DNA from 3 places in the Streptomyces sp. NPDC045678 genome. Region 1 is predicted to be linked to each of the others. Evidence: riboswitches for the same ligand, from Rfam matches in the RefSeq annotation. Region 1 holds a riboswitch; each other region holds the start of a gene.
The links. A riboswitch is a leader RNA that binds a small molecule or an ion and turns the genes downstream of it on or off. The one in region 1 is predicted to bind cobalamin.
Positions count from the first base shown of each region.

Region 2: it holds a riboswitch for cobalamin, as region 1 does, so the genes downstream of both, AC07DO_RS23075 (ribonucleoside-diphosphate reductase subunit alpha) here and AC07DO_RS04495 (ABC transporter substrate-binding protein) in region 1, are expected to answer to the same signal.
Region 3: it holds a riboswitch for cobalamin, as region 1 does, so the genes downstream of both, AC07DO_RS31405 (CoA-acylating methylmalonate-semialdehyde dehydrogenase) here and AC07DO_RS04495 (ABC transporter substrate-binding protein) in region 1, are expected to answer to the same signal.

Region 1 covers NZ_JBWKJS010000001.1:1,024,084-1,030,956, reverse strand. The annotation lists gene AC07DO_RS04505 (ABC transporter ATP-binding protein) at 130-924, opposite strand; gene AC07DO_RS04500 (FecCD family ABC transporter permease) at 921-1,916, opposite strand; gene AC07DO_RS04495 (ABC transporter substrate-binding protein) at 2,030-3,085, opposite strand; cobalamin riboswitch at 3,152-3,338, opposite strand; gene AC07DO_RS04490 (VOC family protein) at 3,346-3,792, opposite strand; gene AC07DO_RS04485 (helix-turn-helix domain-containing protein) at 3,797-4,660, opposite strand; gene AC07DO_RS04480 (HAD family hydrolase) at 4,876-6,021, shown strand; gene AC07DO_RS04475 (alpha/beta hydrolase family protein) at 6,097-6,873, opposite strand, start outside.
Region 2 covers NZ_JBWKJS010000006.1:443,856-450,728, reverse strand. The annotation lists gene AC07DO_RS23095 (carbon starvation CstA family protein) at 1-1,160, shown strand, start outside; gene AC07DO_RS23090 (CstA-like transporter-associated (seleno)protein) at 1,178-1,354, shown strand; gene AC07DO_RS23085 (DUF3311 domain-containing protein) at 1,499-1,768, shown strand; gene mctP (monocarboxylate uptake permease MctP) at 1,765-3,411, shown strand; cobalamin riboswitch at 3,518-3,640, shown strand; gene AC07DO_RS23075 (ribonucleoside-diphosphate reductase subunit alpha) at 3,772-6,189, shown strand; gene AC07DO_RS23070 (ribonucleotide-diphosphate reductase subunit beta) at 6,189-6,873, shown strand, end outside.
Region 3 covers NZ_JBWKJS010000010.1:65,873-72,745, reverse strand. The annotation lists gene mmsB (3-hydroxyisobutyrate dehydrogenase) at 1-219, opposite strand, end outside; gene AC07DO_RS31415 (enoyl-CoA hydratase/isomerase family protein) at 216-1,292, opposite strand; gene AC07DO_RS31410 (acyl-CoA dehydrogenase family protein) at 1,289-2,461, opposite strand; gene AC07DO_RS31405 (CoA-acylating methylmalonate-semialdehyde dehydrogenase) at 2,467-3,966, opposite strand; cobalamin riboswitch at 4,178-4,357, opposite strand; gene AC07DO_RS31400 (SCO0607 family lipoprotein) at 4,417-4,755, opposite strand; gene AC07DO_RS31395 (helix-turn-helix transcriptional regulator) at 4,906-5,922, opposite strand; gene AC07DO_RS31390 (RidA family protein) at 6,050-6,445, shown strand; gene pstS (phosphate ABC transporter substrate-binding protein PstS) at 6,510-6,873, opposite strand, start outside.

The DNA.
Region 1 (6,873 bases):
TTGGTGCCTCGTGCGGTGCACGGCCGGTGCCTCGTGCGGTGCACGGCCGGTGTCTCGTGCGGTGCACGGCGCACTGTTCGTCCTCGTACGCGGTCAGTCTGCGTCGTCGCGCCGACGTGGTGAAACCCTTTATCCCCGTAGGGACCGCAGGAACCGTACCGACGGGTGCCCGTCGTCCTCCCCGAGCGTCACCACCGCCCGCACCCCGTACACCTCCGCGATCAGCTTCTCCGTGATGACCTCCGTCGGCGTGCCCGACGCGTACGCCGTGCCCTCCTTGAGGATCAGCAGGTGGTCGCAGAACATCGACGCCAGGTTCAGGTCGTGCAGGGCGATCACGCTCGTGACGGGGAGTTCAGTGACCAGGGACAGCAGGTCCAGCTGGTGCTGGATGTCCAGGTGGTTGGTGGGCTCGTCGAGGAGGAGTTCGCGGGGTTCCTGGGCCAGGGCGCGGGCGATCTGGACGCGCTGGCGTTCGCCGCCGGAGAGCGTGTGCCAGGCCTGGGCGGCGCGTTCGGTGAGTCCGGTGCGTGCGAGGGCCTCGCGTACGGCGTGTTCGTCGTGGGGCGTGGGGGTCGACCAGGCGCGGCGGTGCGGGATGCGGCCGAGGCGTACGACGTCCCGTACGGTCAGCTCGACCTGCGTCGCCGCGTGCTGCTCGACCACGGCGATCCGCCGGGCCACCGCGCGGCGGCCCGTGTCGGGCAGGGTGCGGCCGTCCAGGGTGACCACCCCGGACGCCGGGGCGAGGACACCCGCGAGGATCCGCAGGAGGGTGGACTTGCCGGAGCCGTTGGGGCCGAGGAGCCCGACGGTGGCGCCCGCGGGTGGGGCGAGGCTGACGCCGTCGACGATCAGTCGGCCGCCCGCTTCCCTGCTGACGCGGTCCGCTCGCAGGCCGGAGACGGTACTCGGAGAGGTCACGTCGCCCTCCGCGTCCGGTACAGCACCGCCACGAACGCCGGTACGCCGATGAGTGAGGTCACCACGCCGACCGGGACCTCCTGCGGGTCCAGGGCCGTGCGGGCCAGCGTGTCCACCCAGACCAGGAAGACCGCTCCGGCGAGCGCCGTGACCGGGAGGAGTCTGGCGTGGCCGGAGCCGACGACCGCGCGGGCCGCGTGCGGCAGGACCAGGCCGACGAAGCCGATGGCGCCCGCCGAGCTGACCAGCGCCGCGGTGAGCAGCGCCGTCGTGCAGAGCAGGACGAGCCGGGTGCGGGCCACGCGGACGCCCAGCGCCGCCGCGGCCTCCGGGCCGAACGCGAAGGCGTCGAGCGTACGGGCATGGCCGAGGCAGATGACGAGCGCGGCCACGAGCACCGCGCCGCACAGCCACACGTCGGTCCAGCCGACGCCGCTGAGCGAGCCGAGGAGCCAGAACAGCACGCCGCGCGTCGTCTCCGCGTCGCCCGCCGTGAGGACGACGAACGACGTGAGCGCGGAGAACAGCTGCATGGCCGCGACGCCGGACAGCACGACCCGGTCCGTGGTGTCGCCGAGGGTGTGGCTCAGGAGCAGGACGAGTGCGAAGGAGCAGAGCGCGCCCGCGAAGGCGCCCGCGGAGACGGACACCGCTCCCCCGCCGACCCCGAGGACGACGACCGCGACCGCTCCCGTGGACGCCCCGGACGACACCCCGAGCACGAAGGGGTCGGCGAGCGGGTTGCGGAGCAGGGACTGTATGACCGCCCCGCAGACCGCGAGGCCCGCGCCACAGACGGCGGCGAGCACGGTGCGCGGCATCCGCAGGTTCCAGACGATGCCGTCCCTGATCGGGGTGAGCGGGCTCTCGCCCCAGCCGAGGTGCGCGGCGACGGTGGACCACACGTCGGGCACGGAGATGTCCGCGGGGCCGATGGTGACGGCCACGGAGACGGAGAGGACGAGCGCGGCCGCTCCGGCCAGCCACAGCAGCGCCTGCCGGGCGCGGGCAGAGGTGGCGGCGGTGGGTGCGGCGGAGACGGCGGCCGGGGTGTCAGGAACAGTGTCGGCGGCGGCCCCGCCCCTCGTACCGGACGACGCCTTCCTCACTTGGCCAGCCCGAACTTCCGCAGCCCCGCCGCCACTTGCTCGATCCCGTCGACCGTGCGGATCGTGGGGTTCATGGCCTGGCCGCTGAGCAGGACGTACCGCTTCTTCTTCACTGCGGTGAGGTTCTTGGTCGCCGGGTTGGTCTCCAGGAACTTGATCTTCGCCGCGGCGCTCTCCGCGGACTGCGACTTGCGGGTGAGGTCGCCGATGACGAGGACGTCGGGGTCGCGGTCGGCGACGGTCTCCCAGTTGATCTGGGGCCATTCCTCGTGGGTGTCGTCGAAGACGTTCTTCGCGCCGAGTTCGCGGGTGATGATGCCGGGGGCGCCGCAGCAGCCCGCCATGTAGGGGGCGTCGGAGTTGGCGAACCAGTACAGGAGCTTCGTGTCGGAGGCGGCGGACGCGTCGATGTCCTCGGTGGCCTTCGTGACCCTGGCCTTGAGGTCCGCGACCAGCTTCTCGCCGCGCTTCTCCACGTGGAAGACCTTCGCCAGGTCGCGCACCTCGCCGTAGACGGTGTCCATGGTGAGGGTCTTGACGCGTTTGCCGTCGCCGCCGCCGTCGTTGTCCTTGCCCGCGCAGTCGCTGGGCGAGACGTAGACGGGCACGTTGAGCTCGTCGAACTTCGCGCGGTCGGCGACGCCGCCCTTGCCGACCGTGTAGAGGAAGGAGGCGCTGACGAAGTCGGGCTCCTTGGAGAGGACCTTCTCCAGCGAGGGGTAGCGGTCGGCGAGCCGCTCGACCTTCGCGTTGTCCTTCTCCAGGTTCTTCAGGACCGGGTCGGTCCAGGTGCCGGTGCCCACCATGCGGTCGGCGAGGCCGAGCGAGAGGAGGATCTCCGTGGAGCCCTGATCGAGGGAGACGGCCCGTTGCGGCGGCGCCGCGACCTTCGCCTCCTTGCCGCAGGAGGTGACCGTGACCGGGTAGCCGCCGGCGCTTCTGTCCGCCTGGTCCGCGGACCCCGCGGTCTTGTCCGTCGATCCGCCGCCGCATGCGGTGAGTGCGAGGAGGCAGGCACAGAGGAGGGCGGGTATACGGGCTTTCGAGGACACGTGATCCCTTGGGTGTCACGGCTCATACGCGGAGCCTGGCCTGCGTCGGACCCCCGCCGCCGGGTGAGCGGCCGGAGGGCGCCAGCAGGTCTTCGGACTCGGGGATCGGCCGGGCGGGGCGCCTTCCCGGGCGTCTCGCGACACCCAGTGGCCGTGGCCCCGCCCGTCCCCCCTCACCGCTGCGCGTCAGTTCCGGATTCGCACCGGATTCCCTGGCCCAGGTGTGGGTTTGACTGGCTTGCGCAAGTTATCACGCGGTTTTACGCGCCCGGTGCGGGCCTCGGCTCGCCCCGGTAGGTGCCGAAGGACCAGCGGTTGCCCTCCGGGTCCTCGATGCCGAATTCGCGGCTTCCGTAGGGCTTGTCCTCGATCTCGCTGATGACCTTCACGCCGGCGGCGACGAGTCGGCCGTACAGGTCGTCCACGTGGTCGGTGACGACGTAGGCGCCCGCGGTGCCGGGCCGCCCGCAGGTGGCCGCGTTGGCCGGGTCGTACGAGCCGAGCATGACGCCGCCGCCCTCGGGCCAGTCGAGCTGCGCGTGGGCGACGCGGCCCTCGTCCTCGTAGACGGCGGTCCGCAGGAAGCCGACGGTGCCGACGAGGAAGTCGATCAGGGCGGGCGCGTCCTGTGCCTGGAGGCCCGGCCAGACGGCCGGGGCGGGCGTGCTGAGCTGCTGTTCTGGTGTGGTGTTCCGGTTGGTGTCCATGGCTCTACTCTTCGCCCCGGCCGTGCGCCCCGGCTTGGATATTCCGGCACTCCTCGGCCAACCAGCCGGTCGGCGCCATCCCTGTGTACTGCTGGAAGTCGCGTACGAGGTGGGAGTGGTCGTAGTACCCGGTGTCGGCCGCGACCCGGGCGAGGTCCGGTGGCGCGCCCGCCGCGACCGCGCGGGCCACCGCGGCCTTGGCGTGCTGGAAGCGCATCAGGCGGGCCGCCTGCTTGGGGGTGAGCCCCGTCTCGGCGCGGAACAGCGCGGTCAGCCTGCGCTCGCTGAGCGCGACGTGCCGGGAGAGGCCGCCGAGCGTGCCCGCGCCCCGGTGCCTGGCCAGCCACGCCCAGGCCTCCGCGACCTCCGGGCGGACGGTTCCCGCGGTGTCCTCCGCCGCGGCCGCGCGCCGCCGCAGGTACGCCGAGAGGAGGGCGAAGCGGTCCTCCCAGCGGTCCAGCTCGCACAGCCGCTCGCGGATCGCGGCGGCCGGGTCGCCGAGGACGTCCGTGCCGTCGACGACGAGCTGCCCGGTGAGTCCGGCCGCGGGCAGGCCGAGGAGCGCGCGGGCCGCGAGGGGGTGCACGGCGAGCTGGATGCCGGCCTCGTGCTCGGGCTGTACGACGTAGGCGGGGCTCTGGTGCAGGCCGCCCACGACGATGTCGGTGCGCGTCGCGTCCGCGCCGGTCGCCCGGTCCGGGGTGCTGCCGGTGGCGATGGCGCCGTCCAGGGAGAAGATCAACGTCAGGTACGGCGAGGGGAGGCCCCGGTGCAGGCCGGGCCGCTGTCCCTCGGTGCGGTAGCCGACCGCGGAGACCACCATGCCGTCGGGTCCGGGCGCGGCCCGGACGAACTCACGGGAGTCCATGGCCCCAGTATGCGCCGCCGGATGCGACCCCCGTAGCGGATCACGCGCGACCACCCGGCCCGCGCGGAACCCCTCCGCTACCCGTGTTCACCTGCCTCATGCCCTCGCGCCACGGTGACTTCGATCATGGGAAATGTCGGGGCCGCCCCCTAGCATTGCGCGCCGCTCCGGTCGGGGCGCACATCGCTCGCAGGGAACGGCAGGGACGTAGAGACATGGCAGTACGGGCCAAGAACGTACGGACAAAGAGCAAGCTGGCCGTCATCGGCACCACGGGCGCGCTGGCCGCCGCCGTGCTCGCGGGCAGCGCCCTGTGGCCGACGGACGAGGCGAGCGCCTCCGACACCTCGGCGGCCACCGCCCGCGAGCTGTCCCACTGGCCGAAGCCCGTCGCGAAGCAGCTCGGCAAGGTCATCGCGGAGAACGACCACAAGGGTGCGTACGCCGTCTTCGACGCGGACAACACGACGTACCGCAATGACCTGGAGGAGTCGCTGCTGCCCTTCCTGGAGATGAAGGGCGTCCTCACCCGCAAGACCATGGACCGGTCCTTGAAGGTCATCCCCTTCAAGGACAAGGCCGGGCACAAGGAGAGCCTGTACAGCTACTACAACCGGCTGTGCGAGGTGGACGACCAGGTCTGCTACCCCTGGGCCGCGCAGATCTTCTCCGGCTTCACGCTGAAGGAGCTCAAGGGGTACGTCGACGAGCTCCTGGCGTACGAGAAGCCGATCCCCGCCGAGTACTACGAGGCAGGCAAGCTCACGAAGACCCAGGTGAAGCCGCCGGAGTTCTCGCGCGGCATGCGGCAGCTCTACAAGACGCTGCAGGCGCACGGCATCGAGGTGTACGTGGTCAGCGCGGCCAGTGAGGACCTGGTGCGCATGGTGCTCGCGGACCCGAAGTACGGCTACGGCGTGAAGCCGCAGAACGTCATCGGTGTCTCCATGCAGCTGAAGGACCGCAAGACCGGTGAGGTCACCAGTTCCCGCAAGGAGATCGCCGAGGGCCGCTTCGGCGAGAAGGACCGCGCGAAGCTCGCCGAGCGCGAGCTGACGCCGAACCTGTGGGCGCCGCTGACCTGGTACGAGGGGAAGCCCGCGGCGATCAACACGTACATCGACGAGTGGCGGAAGCCGATCCTGGCGGCCGGTGACACCCCGGCCAGCGACGGGCCGATGCTGTTCCACTCCGCCGATGTGGCGCACGGCGGCGTGCGGGTGTGGGTCAACCGCAAGGACGCGTACATGAAGCAGCTCGACGGAATGAAGAAGAAGAACGCGGAGCGTCAGCGCGAGCTGGGCCAGAAGGTGACCGCCGACAAGCGGTGGCTGACCGTCACGCCGGACCAGATCGGCTGACCGCTCAACGCGCGGAAGGCGTCGACCACTTGGGTGCGGTCGGCGTCGCGCAGGTTCCGCTCCAGGCCTGGCGGCTCAGATGCCGGTGTACGCGCGGTGGGCGGCGAGTGTTCTGGGGTGGGGGTGCTCTTCGGTCGTCCATGCCGCCACCCACTTGGCCAGCGCGCCGCCCGCTCGGGTCCAGGCGAAGTGGTCGAGTGGGGCGCCGGCCTCCTGGGTCGTGTAGTGGCGGCGGGTCAGCCGGGCCTCCGGGACCTTGGCCAGGAGGTGGTCCAGGGACGAGGCGGGGGCGTACGTGTCGTCGTCGACCGAGACCGCCAGGACGGGGAGGGTCAGCGTGGCGAGTGTCGATTCGTAGTCGAGGGCGGAGCCCTCGGCGCTGTAGCGGCCCGTCCGCACCTGTCGTGCCCAGTCGCGCATGACGCCCTTGGGCTGGTTGCCGCCGAACCCGAGCCGGGTGCCGGGCCAGCGGCCGAGCACGGTCGCCGTGCCGGCGATCAGGAGCTGCACCAGGAGCAGGCCCGCGCCGTGCAGCGGGGCGAACGCGCGGAACCAGACCGAGCCCGTGGCGATCACGGCCACCCCGTCCACGGCGGGGCGTCGCGCCGACGCCGCGTACACCAGGCCGAGCTGGCCGCCGAGGCTGTGGCCGAGCAGGTACAGGGGCGGTTCCGTGCCGAGTTCGTCGCGGATCGCGGCCACGACCGCCGGGAGGTCCTCCTCGACGATCGCCCGGTACCCGTGCCCCGCCGCACCCCGCCCCGCGGCGGACGATGTCGCCTCGCCCTGGCCGCGCAGGTCGACGGTGAGCACCGTCAGGCCCTCGTCGTGGAGTTGGCGCGCGAAGCGGCG
Region 2 (6,873 bases), on a different contig from region 1:
TCTTCATCACCATCGCCTGCGGCGCCCTGTCCGGCTTCCACGCGCTGATCTCCTCGGGCACGACGCCGAAGATGATCCAGAAGGAGACGCAGGTCCGCATGATCGGCTACGGCTCCATGCTGATGGAGTCGTCGGTCGCGGTGATGGCGCTCGTCGCGGCGTCGATCATCGACCCCGGCCTGTACTTCGCGATGAACGCGCCGGCGGGAGTCGTCGGCGACACCGTCCAGGAGGCGTCGAAGGCCGTCGCCGGCTTCGGGTACGCCATCTCGCCGGCCGACCTGGCGCAGGCCGCGAAGAACGTCGAGGAGTCCTCGCTGCTCTCGCGCACCGGCGGCGCGCCCACGCTCGCGGTCGGCGTCTCGGAGATCTTCTCGAAGGTCACCGGCGGCTCGATGCGGGCCTTCTGGTACCACTTCGCGATCATGTTCGAGGCGCTGTTCATCCTGACCGCGCTCGACGCGGGCACGCGCGTGGGCCGCTTCATGCTGCAGGACATGCTCGGGAACGTCTACAAGCCCTTCCGGAGGATGAGCTGGAAGCCCGGGCTCGTGTTCACCAGCGCCGTCGTCACGGCCCTCTGGGGTTACTTCCTGTGGGTCGGCGTGCACGAGCCGCTCGGCGGGATCAACCAGCTCTTCCCGATCTTCGGCATCGCCAACCAGCTCCTCGCCGCCGTCGCCCTCGCCGTCTGCACCACGCTGCTCGTGAAGTCCGGGCGGCTCAAGTGGGCCTGGATCACCGGCATTCCACTCGTCTGGGACGCGACGGTGACGCTCACCGCGAGCTGGCAGAAGGTGTTCTCCAGCGACCCGCGCGTCGGCTTCTTCCAGCAGCGCGCCAACTACCAGGACGCCATCGACGACGGCAAGATCCTGCCGCCCGCCAAGACCATGGACGACATGCACACCGTCGTCACCAACTCCACGGTGGACGGCGTTCTTTCGGCGGCGCTCGCCCTGCTCATCGTCGTCGTCATCGTGGACGCGGCACGGATATGCATCAAGCACGTCCGCGACCCCGCGGCGTCACGGCTGAGCGAAGCGCCGTACGTGGAGTCGAAGTTGACGGCTCCGGCGGAGCTCTTCGCGACCCGGGAGGAGAAGCAGGAGGAGAAACGGGAGGAGAAGCGGGAGGAGAAGCGGGAGGTGGCGCCGTGACGTGGCTGCTGCGCGGCATGCGCTGGATGCGCTGGTACGTACGGGAAATGACCGACGAGTCGGCGTACGAGCGGTACGTGGCGCACGTACGGAAGGAGCATCCGGCGGCAACCGTCCCCAGCCGCCGCGCATTTGAGCGCATGCGGACGGAGCGGGAGGAGTCGGACCCGCGCCGGGGCTTCCGCTGCTGCTGAACAGGCGACTGAGCAGGCAACTGAGCAGGCAACTCACGACAACGCGACCCGTCCGTTATCCGGACAGGGGTTCCATACAGCGAGACTGTGGCTTAGATTTCCCGCACGTTAAGCATGGGATAAGTGAGGGAACGGAGCCGCGATATGTCAGATGCGCCTGAAGTGAACAGACCGGTGGTCACACCGGTCCGCGTGGTCATCGCAGCCTGCCTTGTCGCGCCCTTCGTGGCAATGCTCTGGGTGGGGTCGTACGCGAAGATCGACCCGACCTTCATCGGCATCCCGTTCTTCTACTGGTACCAAATGCTCTGGGTGCTCGTCTCCACGGCGCTCACGATGATCGCGTACAAGCTGTGGCAGCGTGACCAGCGCGCCCGCAAGGCCGCGCAGGCTCATGGGGGTGCCGGAAAGTGACCACACTCGCATCGGGCGGCGTCAACGGCGTCGCGCTCGGCGTCTTCGTCTTCTTCTTCCTCGCCGTCACCGTCATGGGCTTCCTGGCCGCCCGCTGGCGCAAGGCCGAGAACGAGCAGAGCCTCGACGAATGGGGCCTCGGCGGCCGCTCGTTCGGCACCTGGGTCACCTGGTTCCTGCTCGGCGGCGACCTGTACACCGCCTACACGTTCGTGGCCGTCCCCGCGGCGATCTACGCGGCGGGCGCGGCCGGCTTCTTCGCCGTGCCGTACACGATCCTTGTCTACCCGCTGATCTTCACCTTCCTGCCGCGCCTGTGGTCGGTCTCGCACAAACACGGCTACGTGACCACGTCGGACTTCGTGCGCGGGCGCTTCGGCTCCAAGGGCCTCTCGCTGGCGGTCGCCGTCACCGGCATCCTCGCCACGATGCCGTACATCGCGCTCCAACTGGTCGGCATCCAGGCCGTCCTGGACGTCATGGGGATCGGCGGCGGCCCCGACACCAACTGGTTCATCAAGGACCTGCCGCTGCTGATCGCGTTCGCGGTGCTCGCCGCGTACACCTACTCGTCGGGGCTGCGCGCGCCCGCGCTGATCGCGTTCGTGAAGGACGGTCTGATCTATCTCGTCATCGCCGTCGCGATCATCTACATCCCGATCAAGCTCGGTGGCTTCGACGAGATCTTCCAGGCGGCGAACGAGAAGTTCTCGGCGGCGAACGACGCGGCGGGCAAGCCCGTCGCGGGGCTCGCGCCGGGCGAGGCCGGGCAGTGGACCTACGCCACGCTCGCACTCGGCTCCGCGCTCGCGCTGTTCATGTACCCGCACTCGATCACGGCGACGCTCTCCTCCAAGAGCCGCGACGTGATCCGCCGCAACACCACGATCCTGCCGCTCTACTCGCTGATGCTGGGCCTGCTCGCGCTGCTCGGCTTCATGGCGATCGCGGCCGGGGTCAAGGTCGAGAACGGCCAGCTGGCCATCCCCCAGCTGTTCGAGGACATGTTCCCCGACTGGTTCACCGGTGTCGCCTTCGCCGCCATCGGCATCGGCGCGCTCGTGCCCGCGGCGATCATGTCGATCGCGGCCGCGAACCTCTTCACCAGGAACATCTACAAGGACTTCATCAAGCCGGAGGCGACACCCGCGCAGGAGACCAGGATCTCCAAGCTGGTCTCGCTCCTGGTGAAGGTGGGCGCGCTCGTCTTCGTCCTCACCATGGACAAGACGGTCGCGATCAACTTCCAACTGCTCGGCGGCATCTGGATCCTGCAGACGATGCCCGCGCTGGTCGGCGGCCTGTTCACGCGCTGGTTCCACCGCTGGGCGCTTCTCGCGGGCTGGGCGGTCGGCATGGTCTACGGAACGGTCGCCGCGTACGGCGTCGCGTCGCCGACGCAGAAGCACTTCGGCGGCTCGTCCGACGAGATCCCGGGCATCGGCGAGATCGGTTACATCGGCCTCACCGCGTTCGTCCTGAACGTCGTCGTGACCGTGGTCCTGACCTTCGTCCTGAAGGCGCTGAAGGCGCCCGAGGGCATCGACGAGACGTCTCCCGAGGACTACACGGCGGACGCGGGCGACCCCGGCGTCATCGAGGAACTGCCGCCGGCCACGGTGGGGGCACCGGGCGGGCACTGACCCTTCCCTGCGTACGTCATGCGGGCCGCCGGAGAAATCCGGCGGCCCGTTCTCGTGCACTCCGACACAAGATATGGGGCTGTCACCCAGACCCAGCACAAGATGTATGCTCGTGCTCGCTGTCGCCGCAGGGGAATCCGGTGCAAGTCCGGAACTGTCCCGCAACGGTAGACGTGTACGCATTTGACGTGCGCGGAGTCCGAAGACCTGCCGGCAGTGCACCCGTGCCGTCCGGCCCGGGTGCCGACCGTCCGGGCCTCGTGGAATGGGCCGGTGGACGCGGTACGCCGCCCTGCCCGGGTGCGCCCGTGTGTGCCATCCCCTCCCCCAGGCCCAGAGCCGAGCGAGGGAGAGCTCCACGTGACCATCGCGCCTGCCGAACCTGCGTCAGCGCCGTCACCGCCGACTGCCGAGGGTACCGACGCGCCGGGGACCGCGCTGCTGCGCACCCTGACCGACCTCACCGCCGACCTCCCCGACGCCGACCCCGGCCGGGTCGCCGCCGCCGCGCTGCGCGGCCGTTCGGCCCGGGCCGACGAGGCGGAGCTGCGGACCCTCGCCACCGAGGCGGCCGCGGGACTCATCTCCGAGGACCCGGCGTACTCGAAGCTCGCCGCCAGGCTGCTCACGCTCTCCATCGCCGCCGAGGCCGCCTCCCAGGGCGTGCGCTCCTTCACCGAGTCGATCGCCGTCGGCCACCGCGAGGGCCTGATCGCCGACCGCACCGCCGACTTCGTGGGCGCCCACGCGGCTCGCCTCGACGCGCTCGTGGAGACCGCGCTCGCCGACGGCGCCGACTTCCGCTTCGGCTACTTCGGCCTGCGCACCCTGCACAGCCGCTACCTGCTGCGCCACCCCATCACCCGCCAGGTCATCGAGACCCCGCAGCACTTCATGCTGCGCGTCGCGAGCGGCCTGGCGGAGACCGCATCCGATACGAAGACGGGCAGCACCCGCGCCGTCGACGAGGTCGCCGCGCTGTACGGCCTGATGAGCCGCCTGGACTACCTGCCGTCCTCGCCGACGCTCTTCAACTCCGGCACCCGCCACCCGCAGATGTCGTCCTGCTACCTCCTCGACTCCCCGCAGGACGAGCTCGACTCCATCTACGACCGCTACCACCAGGTCGCGCGGCTCTCCAAGCACGCCGGCGGCATCGGACTCTCGTACTCCCGCATCCGCTCCCGCGGTTCGCTGATCCGCGGCACGAACGGGCACTCCAACGGCATCGTGCCGTTCCTGAAGACGCTGGATGCCTCGGTCGCCGCCGTGAACCAGGGCGGGCGGCGCAAGGGCGCGGCCGCGGTCTACCTGGAGACCTGGCACTCCGACATCGAGGAGTTCCTGGAGCTGCGCGACAACACCGGTGAGGACGCGCGCCGCACGCACAACCTCAACCTGGCGCACTGGATCCCCGACGAGTTCATGCGCCGGGTCGCCGCCGACCAGCAGTGGTCGCTGTTCTCGCCCTCCGACGTGCCCGAGCTCGTCGACCTGTGGGGCGACGCGTTCGACGCCGCGTACCGCACGGCGGAGGCCGCCGGGCTCGCGAAGAAGACGATGTCGGCCCGGGACCTGTACGGCCGCATGATGCGCACCCTCGCGCAGACCGGCAACGGCTGGATGACCTTCAAGGACGCCGCCAACCGCACCGCCAACCAGACGGCGGAGCCCGGCCACACCGTGCACTCCTCCAACCTGTGCACGGAGATCCTGGAGGTGACGGACGACGGGGAGACGGCCGTCTGCAACCTCGGCTCGGTCAACCTCGGCGCGTTCGTCGACCCGGCCGCGCAGGACATCGACTGGGAGCGCCTCGACGCCACCGTCCGCACCGCGGTGACCTTCCTCGACCGCGTCGTCGACATCAACTTCTACCCGACCGAGCAGGCGGGCCGCTCCAACGCCAGGTGGCGCCCGGTGGGCCTCGGCGCGATGGGCCTGCAGGACGTCTTCTTCCAGCTGAGGCTCCCCTTCGACTCCCCCGAGGCGCGGGCGCTCTCCACCCGCATCGCCGAGCGCATCATGCTCGCCGCCTACGAGACCTCCGCCGACCTCGCCGAACGCAGTGGCCCGCTGCCCGCCTGGGAGAAGACCCGCACCGCGCGCGGTGTGCTGCACCCCGACCACTACGGCGTCGAGCTGACGTGGCCCGAGCGCTGGGCGGCGCTGCGGGAGCGCATCGCCGCGACCGGCATGCGCAACTCGCTGCTGCTCGCCATCGCCCCGACCGCCACCATCGCGTCCATCGCGGGCGTCTACGAGTGCATCGAGCCGCAGGTCTCCAACCTCTTCAAGCGCGAGACGCTGTCCGGCGAGTTCCTCCAGGTCAACGCCTATCTGGTGGAGGAGCTGAAGCGGCTCGGGATGTGGGACGCGCAGACCCGCGAGGCGCTGCGCGAGGCGAGCGGCTCGGTGCAGGGATTCGACTGGATCCCCGCGGAGGTCCGCGCGCTGTACCGCACGGCGTGGGAGCTCCCGCAGCGCGGTCTGATCGACATGGCCGCCGACCGCACCCCGTTCCTCGACCAGGCACAGTCGCTCAATCTCTTCCTGGAGACGCCGACCATCGGCAAGCTCTCCTCGATGTACGCGTACGCCTGGCAGCGCGGCCTGAAGACCACGTACTACCTGCGCTCGCGCCCCGCGACGCGCATCGCCCGCGCCGCCGGCGGCTCTAACGCCGCGGCCACCACTCCCGTCCCCGCACAGGCCACGGCCGAAGACGCCGTCGCCTGCTCCCTGGAAAACCCCGAGTCCTGCGAGGCCTGCCAGTAATGAGCTCCACCACCCACAGCGAGAAGAACCTCCTCGACCCGGGCTTCGAGCTGACCCTGCGCCCCATGCGCTACCCCGACTTCTACGAGCGCTACCGGGACGCGATCAAGAACACCTGGACCGTCGAGGAGGTCGACCTCCACTCCGACGTCGCGGACCTCGCCAAGCTCAGCCCCGGTGAGCAGCACATGATCGGCCGTCTCGTCGCGTTCTTCGCGACCGGCGACTCGATCGTCTCCAACAACCTGGTGCTGACGCTCTACAAGCACATCAACTCCCCCGAGGCGCGGCTGTACCTGAGCCGACAGCTGTTCGAGGAGGCCGTGCACGTCCAGTTCTATCTGACGCTGCTCGACACCTATCTGCCCGACCCGGAGGACCGCGCGGCGGCCTTCGACGCGGTCGAGGAGATCCCCTCGATCCGTGAGAAGGCCGAGTTCTGCTTCAAGTGGATGGACTCGGTCGAGAAGCTGGAGCGTCTCGAGACGCAGGCCGACCGCCGCCGCTTCCTGCTCAACCTCATCTGCTTCGCCGCGTGCATCGAGGGGCTCTTCTTCTACGGTGCCTTCGCGTATGTCTACTGGTTCCGCAGCCGCGGCCTGCTGCACGGCCTGGCCACCGGCACCAACTGGGTGTTCCGCGACGAGACGATGCACATGAGCTTCGCCTTCGACGTCGTCGACA
Region 3 (6,873 bases), on a different contig from region 1:
GATCACGACGTCGGCGCCGGGCACCGCCTCCGCGGCCGAGGCGGCGGGCGCCACTCCCCTCTCCGCGGCGGCCGCGAGCGCGTCGGCCGACAGATCGTGCCCGACCACGCGGTGACCCGCCGCCACCAGGTTCGCGGCCATCGGCCGGCCCATGTTGCCGAGCCCTATGAACACGACGGTCCTCGTCGCCGGTGACTCCGTTCCCTCGGTTCCGTTCACCACGCCACCTCCTGCGTCACGGCGCCGGCGTCCAGGGCGAGTTCCCGGTCTCCGAGCGGCGCGAAGAAACGTGCGACGTCGCCCGCGGTCACCTCGGCGAGCGTGCCGGGGTTCCAGCGCGGTGCGCGGTCCTTGTCGATGACCTGGGCGCGGATGCCCTCCGCCAGGTCGGGCGAGGCGAGGGCCGCGCAGGAGACGCGGTACTCCTGGTTCAACACTGCTTCGAGCGAGCCGAGTTCACGCGCGCGACGCAGCGCTTCCAGGGTCACTTTCAGCGCCGCGGGCGACCGGCCGAGCAGCGTTTCGGCGGTCTCCTTCGCGGCACGTGAGCCGTCCGCGTGGAGGCGGTCCACGATCTCCTCGACGGTCTCGGCGGCATAGCAGTGGTCGATCCACTGCCGCTCGTCCGCGAGTTGGCCGGGCGGCGCGTCCTGGACGTACCGCGGCAGGACCTCCCGTACGGGCGACTCGGCGAGGTCGGCGATCAGGCGGGGCAGCGAGGACGACGGTACGAAGTGGTCGGCGAGTCCGCACCTGAGCGCGTCGCCAGCCGCCAGCTCGGTGCCGGTCAGGGCGATGTGGGCGCCGAGGTTGCCGGGCGCGAGGCTCAGCAGGTAGGTGCCGCCGACGTCCGGCACGAAGCCGATGCCCGTCTCGGGCATGGCCACCCGGGTCCGTTCAGTGACCACACGCACGGCGGCGTGCGCCGAGACGCCGACTCCGCCGCCCATCACGATGCCGTCCATGACGGCGACGAACGGCTTCGGGTAGCGGGCGATGCGCGCGTCGAGGTGGTACTCGTCGCGCCAGAAGGCCCGCGTCGCCTCTCCGTCGCCCGCCGTGACGTCCTCGTGGATGGACCGGATGTCGCCACCCGCGCACAACCCTCTCTCCCCCGCCCCCGCGAGGACGACGGTCTCCACGGCGGGGTCCCGCTCCCATGCGGTCAGCGCCTCGTCGATGCGGAGCACCATGGCGTGGGTGAGGGCGTTGAGGGACTTGGGGCGGTTGAGGATCAGGTGGCCCGCTCGGCCGTCGACGTACGTCTGCACAGCGTCCCCGGCCGCCGTCATCGGACGGCCTCGATCAGTCCGCGGGCCACGATCAGGCGCATGATCTCGTTGGTTCCTTCCAGGATCTGGTGGACCCGCAGGTCCCGGACGATCTTCTCGATGCCGTACTCGCTCACATAGCCGTATCCGCCGTGCAGTTGCAGGGCGCGGTCGGCCACGGAGTACCCGGTGTCGGTGGCGAAGCGTTTGGCCATGGCGCACAGCTGCGGGGCACGCGGATCGTCCCGGTCGAGCGCGTCGGCGGCCTGGCGCACCAGCGCGCGGGCGGCGGTCAGCTCGGTGGCCATGTCGGCGAGCCGGAACCGCAGCGCCTGGGCGTCCAGGAGGGACGCGCCGAACGCCTCACGGTCGGCGAGGTGGGCCAGGCTGCGGTGCAGTGCGCTCTGGGCGCCGCCCAGGGAGCAGGCCGCGATGCCGAGCCGCCCGCCGTTGAGGCCGCTCATGGCGATGCGGAAGCCCTCGCCCTCGTCACCGAGGCGCCGGTCGGCCGGCACGCGCACGCCGTCGAGGATCACTTGGCGGGTGGGCTGGGCGTTCCAGCCCATTTTCCGTTCGTCGGCGCCGAAGGCGAGGCCGGGGTCGTCCCGTTCGACGACGAACGCGGAGATGCCGCCGGGGCCCTGCTCGCCGGTGCGGGCCATGACGACGTACACGTGCGAGGCGCCAGCTCCGGAGATGAACTGCTTGACGCCGGTGAGGACATACGTGTCGCCGTCGCGTTCGGCGCGGGTCCGCAGGGCCGCGGCGTCCGAACCGGCACCCGGCTCGGTGAGGCAGTAGCTGCCCAGCGACGCGGCGGTGCACAGGTCCGGCAGCCAGCGGGCGCGCTGCTTCTCGTCGCCGTACCGGTCGATCATCCAGGCCACCATGTTGTGGATGGAGAGGTAACCGGCGATGGAGGGACAGCCGGTGGCGAGGGCCTCGAAGACGAGGGTGCCGTCGGTGCGGCCGAGGCCCGAACCGCCGTGCTGCTCGCGTACGTAGACGCCACCGAGGCCGAGTTCGGCGGCCCTGCGCAGCACGTCCACGGGGAAGTGCTTGTCGCGGTCCCAGGCGACGGCGTGCGGTGCGAGGTGCTCGTCGGCGAAGTCGAGCGTGACCTCGGCCAGGGCGAGTTGGTCCTTGGTGAGGGCTGTTCCCGTCGGGGTCATCGGGGTCATCGGGGTCATCGGGGTCATCCCATCGTCGGGATGGTGAAGTTCGCGCCTTCCCTGAGCCCGGACGGCCAGCGCGAGGTGACGGTCTTGGTCCGGGTGTAGAAGCGGACGGCGTCGGGACCGTGCTGGTTGAGGTCGCCGAAACCGGACCGCTTCCACCCGCCGAAGGTGTGGTACGCCACCGGGACGGGGATCGGCACGTTGACGCCGACCATGCCGGCGCCGACGCGGCGCGTGAAGTCGCGGGCGGTGTCGCCGTCCCTGGTGAAGATGGCGACGCCGTTGCCGTAGGGGTGTTCGCTGGGCAGGCGCAGGGCCGCTTCGTAGTCCGCGGCGCGGGCCACGCAGAGCACCGGGCCGAAGATCTCCTCGCGGTAGATCCGCATGCGCGGTGAGACGCGGTCGAAGAGGGTGGCTCCGGCGAAGAAGCCGTTCTCGTGCCCGGGCAGGGTGAAGTCGCGTCCGTCGACGACGAGTTCGGCGCCTTCGTTGACGCCGATGTCCACGTAGCGGCGGACCCGGTCGAGCGCGTCGCGGCTGACCAGCGGGCCGAAGTCGGCCTCCGGGTCGTCGGAGCGGCCGATGCGGAGCGCGGCGACGCGTTCCTTGAGCCGGGTGACGAGCGCGTCGGCGGTCTCCTCGCCGACGGGGACGGCGACCGAGATGGCCATGCACCGCTCCCCCGCCGAGCCGTACCCGGCTCCGACGAGGGCGTCCACGGCCTGGTCGAGGTCGGCGTCCGGCATCACGATCATGTGGTTCTTGGCGCCGCCGAAGCACTGGGCGCGTTTGCCGTGCGCCGCGGCGGTGGCGTAGATGTGCGCGGCGATCGGGGTGGAGCCGACGAAGCCGAGCGCCTGCACCCGCGCGTCTTGCAGGAGGGCGTCCACCGCGTCCTTGCCGCCGTTGACGACGTTCAGGACGCCGGGCGGCAGGCCCGCATCGAGGAACAGCTCGGCGAGCCGGAGCGGCACGGAGGGCGCACGCTCCGACGGCTTGAGGATGAAGGAGTTGCCGCAGGCCAGCGCGGGGGCCGCCTTCCACAGCGGGATCATCGCGGGGAAGTTGAACGGGGTGATGCCGGCGGTGACGCCGAGCGGTACGCGCAGGGAGTGCACGTCGATGCCGGTGCCGGCGTTGTCGGTGAACTCCCCCTTCTGGAGGTGCGGGATCCCCGCGGCGAACTCGACGACTTCGAGGCCGCGTTGCAGGTCGCCGTGGGCGTCGGCGACGGTCTTGCCGTGCTCGCTCGAGAGCAGCCGTGCGAGTGACTCCCGCTCTCCTTCGACGAGTTGCAGGAACCGCAGCATCACGCGGGCGCGCCGCTGCGGGTTCCACTCGCCCCATTCGCGCTGGGCGGACTCGGCGTCGGCGATCGCCGCGGTGGTCTCCGCCCGCCCGGCCAGCGGCACATGTGCTTGTACGGTGCCGGAGTTGGGGTCGTACACGTCGGCGAAGAGCCCGGACGTGCCGGGCACGTGCTTGCCGCCGATGAAATGTGTCAGTTCACGGACCATGAGAGCCTGCTCTCGTCAGGTGAGTCCGGGGATGGCACGGCAGTCCGACGGCGCCACCGGATGAGGTGGGCGGGCGGTTCTGTCGTGGGACGCGAAGGCCTAGAAGCCGTCGTGGAGTCGGGCGCGGGCCGCGGCCTTCGCTCGCTTCGCCGGTTCACCTGGGTCGTGGGTACGGACCGGTGCCATGCGTGTCTGCTCCATCCTCGTGGACAACACGGAACACCCCGCGGCCGGTATCCTGACTCCCGGATCAGCGCGCGTTCTCCCGCCTTCCCGACGGGACTCGTCCGTCAGTGGCGTATCGCTCGGCGAGAACGCACTCCCCGGTCACAGTGGCGGGACCGCGCCGGATTCACACCGGCTTCCCTGCACCGCGGGCTCTGGTCACGAACATATAGTTGGACGTCCTAGTAAGTCCACCCCCACCTTTCGGCCTGGGTGGCGAGGCCGCTACTGGCCGTCCTTCAACTTGATGATCTTCCCGTTCTCGTCGAGCGTGTGATCGTTCCAGTACGTGTCCCACTTGTCCCCGACATGCTCGGGGACCTTGCCCTCCGGGTAGCGGGCGTAGCCCTTCGGCGGCTCCTCGCCGTCGGGCCGGCAGGCGGACCCGCCGCTGCCCACGTGCAGGACCGGATACTCTCCGCCGCCGCAGACCGCGTCCTCCATGGAACAGCCGGTCAGCACCGCGGCGGCCGCCGCACCCGCCAGCGCGAGCGCCGCGAAGGACCGCGCCGAGCGCCTGCCGGATGCGCGGAACGCGGGGCGAACTCGGATGCTGCTGCGCACAGTCGTCTTCCTCTCATCGGGTTACGCGTCCAGCGTGCGCGAGAGAAGGGGGATGAATCATGAGTACGCGTACTCAGACGTCGCCTCCCGACCCTGCGCCGCGCCACAGCTCCGGAGGACGACGTGGCCCTGCGGGGGGGGCGTGCACATCTACGGCGCCCACGAGCCCCCTGTCACCTGGGGCGAGGCGGGCGCTGCGTAGAGCGCGGCGATCGCGGCGGCGCGATCGCGCAGGGAGGTGCGGAGCCACTCCGGGGACAGCACTTCCGCGTGCGTGGCGAGCTGCCACAGGGCCCATTCGGCGTGCCGGGCGTCCTGGAAAATCAGGTGCAGCCGCGGTCGGCCCTCACCGAGGACGTCTTCTTCCTCGTCACGGACGGACAACGCGGTGGCCACCAGGTCCTTGCGTCGCTCCGGATCCACCCGCACCCGCACGGCGACCTGGTGGTCGCCGCCGTTCCGGAACTGCGTGTTGCGTTCCTGCCAGGCGCGGTCCAGGTCGACCGCGTCCGGTCGCTGCGCGGGTGCGTCGAGCGCCTCGGCCGCCAGCACGCGGGACAGCCGGTAGGTACGGTCGGCGCCGCCTCGCACGGCCAACAGGTAACCCTGGCCGCGTACGGTCACCAGGCCGATCGGGTCCACCGTGCGCCACTTCGCGGCCTGGCCCACCGCCGCGTAGTGGATACGCAGTTTGTGGCCCGCGAACACCGCGCGCCGGACCTCGGCGACGATCGGCTCGGGCAGTTCCTCACTGTCCGCTCGCCGTGCCAGGAGGTCCAACTCCGGGTCGATGAGCAGGCGTTGCGCCGCGCCCGCCGCAGCGCCCCGGAGGTTTTCGGGCAGTGCGTCGAACACCTTCAGCATCGCCGACGCGAGCGCCGAGTCGAGGCCGAAGAGCTGGGCGCCGCGCCGTGATCCGGCGACCAGCAGGGCGAGCGCCTCGTCGTGGTTCAGTCCGGTCAGCGCTGTCTGAAAGTCGGGCAGCAACGCGAACCCGCCGCGTCGGCCGCGTTCGGCGTAGACGGGGACACCGGCCGCGGAGAGCGCCTCCATGTCACGCAGCACCGTGCGGGTGGACACCTCAAGCTCGCGGGCGAGGGCGTCCGCCGTCATCCGGCCGCGCCGACGCAGGAGGAGCACCAAGGAAACCAACCGGTCGGCGCGCATACGAAAATCCTAGCGAAATACATGACTGGAGATGTCATGTATTGCTGGAAGGCTCCACCAGGCGAAGCGAACCGAAGTGAACCGAAGTGAACCGAAGTGAACCGAACCGAATGGAGCGAGCGGGACCATGGAACGAAACGCAGTCAACCCGGTGACCTGGTCGACGGAGATGGGCTTCAACCAGGGCGAGCTCGTCTCCGGGCACTCACGCACCCTGTACCTCTCGGGCCAGACCGCGATGAGCGGAGAAGGCAGACCCGAGCACGACGGCGACATGGCGGCGCAGCTGGCGCTGAGCGTCGACAACGTCAAGGCGGTGCTCGCCGAGGCCGGCATGTCCCTCTCGAACCTCGTCCGCCTCAACGTCTACACGACCGACGTCGACCTCCTCTTCCAGCACTACGGCGTGCTCGCCGGACAGCTCGCCGCCGCCGAAGTCGCACCGACCACCACGATGCTCGGGGTGACGCGCCTGGCGATCCCCGGCCAGCTGGTCGAGCTGGAGGGGACCGCGGTCGCCTAGGAGCGGCGGTGGGGAGGACGACGCCCGTCACGCGGTCCGGGGCCCGACGTACCCCCGGCTTCTCTCAGGAGAGCGTGTCCACCACGTCCCGTACCTGCCCGGCGACCGACTCCGGCAGCGGCGCGTAGCTCAGGCGTGACAGGTCCTTCTGCCCCACCTTGCTCGCCGTGTAGGTCAGGAACGACTTGAGGGCGGGCAGGGTCGCCTTCTGGTTCCCCTTGTCGCAGACGATCTCGTAGGTGACCTGGACGATCGGGTACGCGCCGGGCGTCGACGCGCCGTAGCGGAACTTCAGCTTCATGTCCTTGCCGGTGCCGGCGACCTGAGCGGCCGCGATGCCCGCCGACGCCGTCGCGGGAGTCGGTGCGACCGGGGCGGGCGCGCCGGTGTCGATGTTCACGGTCTTGATCTGGCGGGCCCGCGCGAAG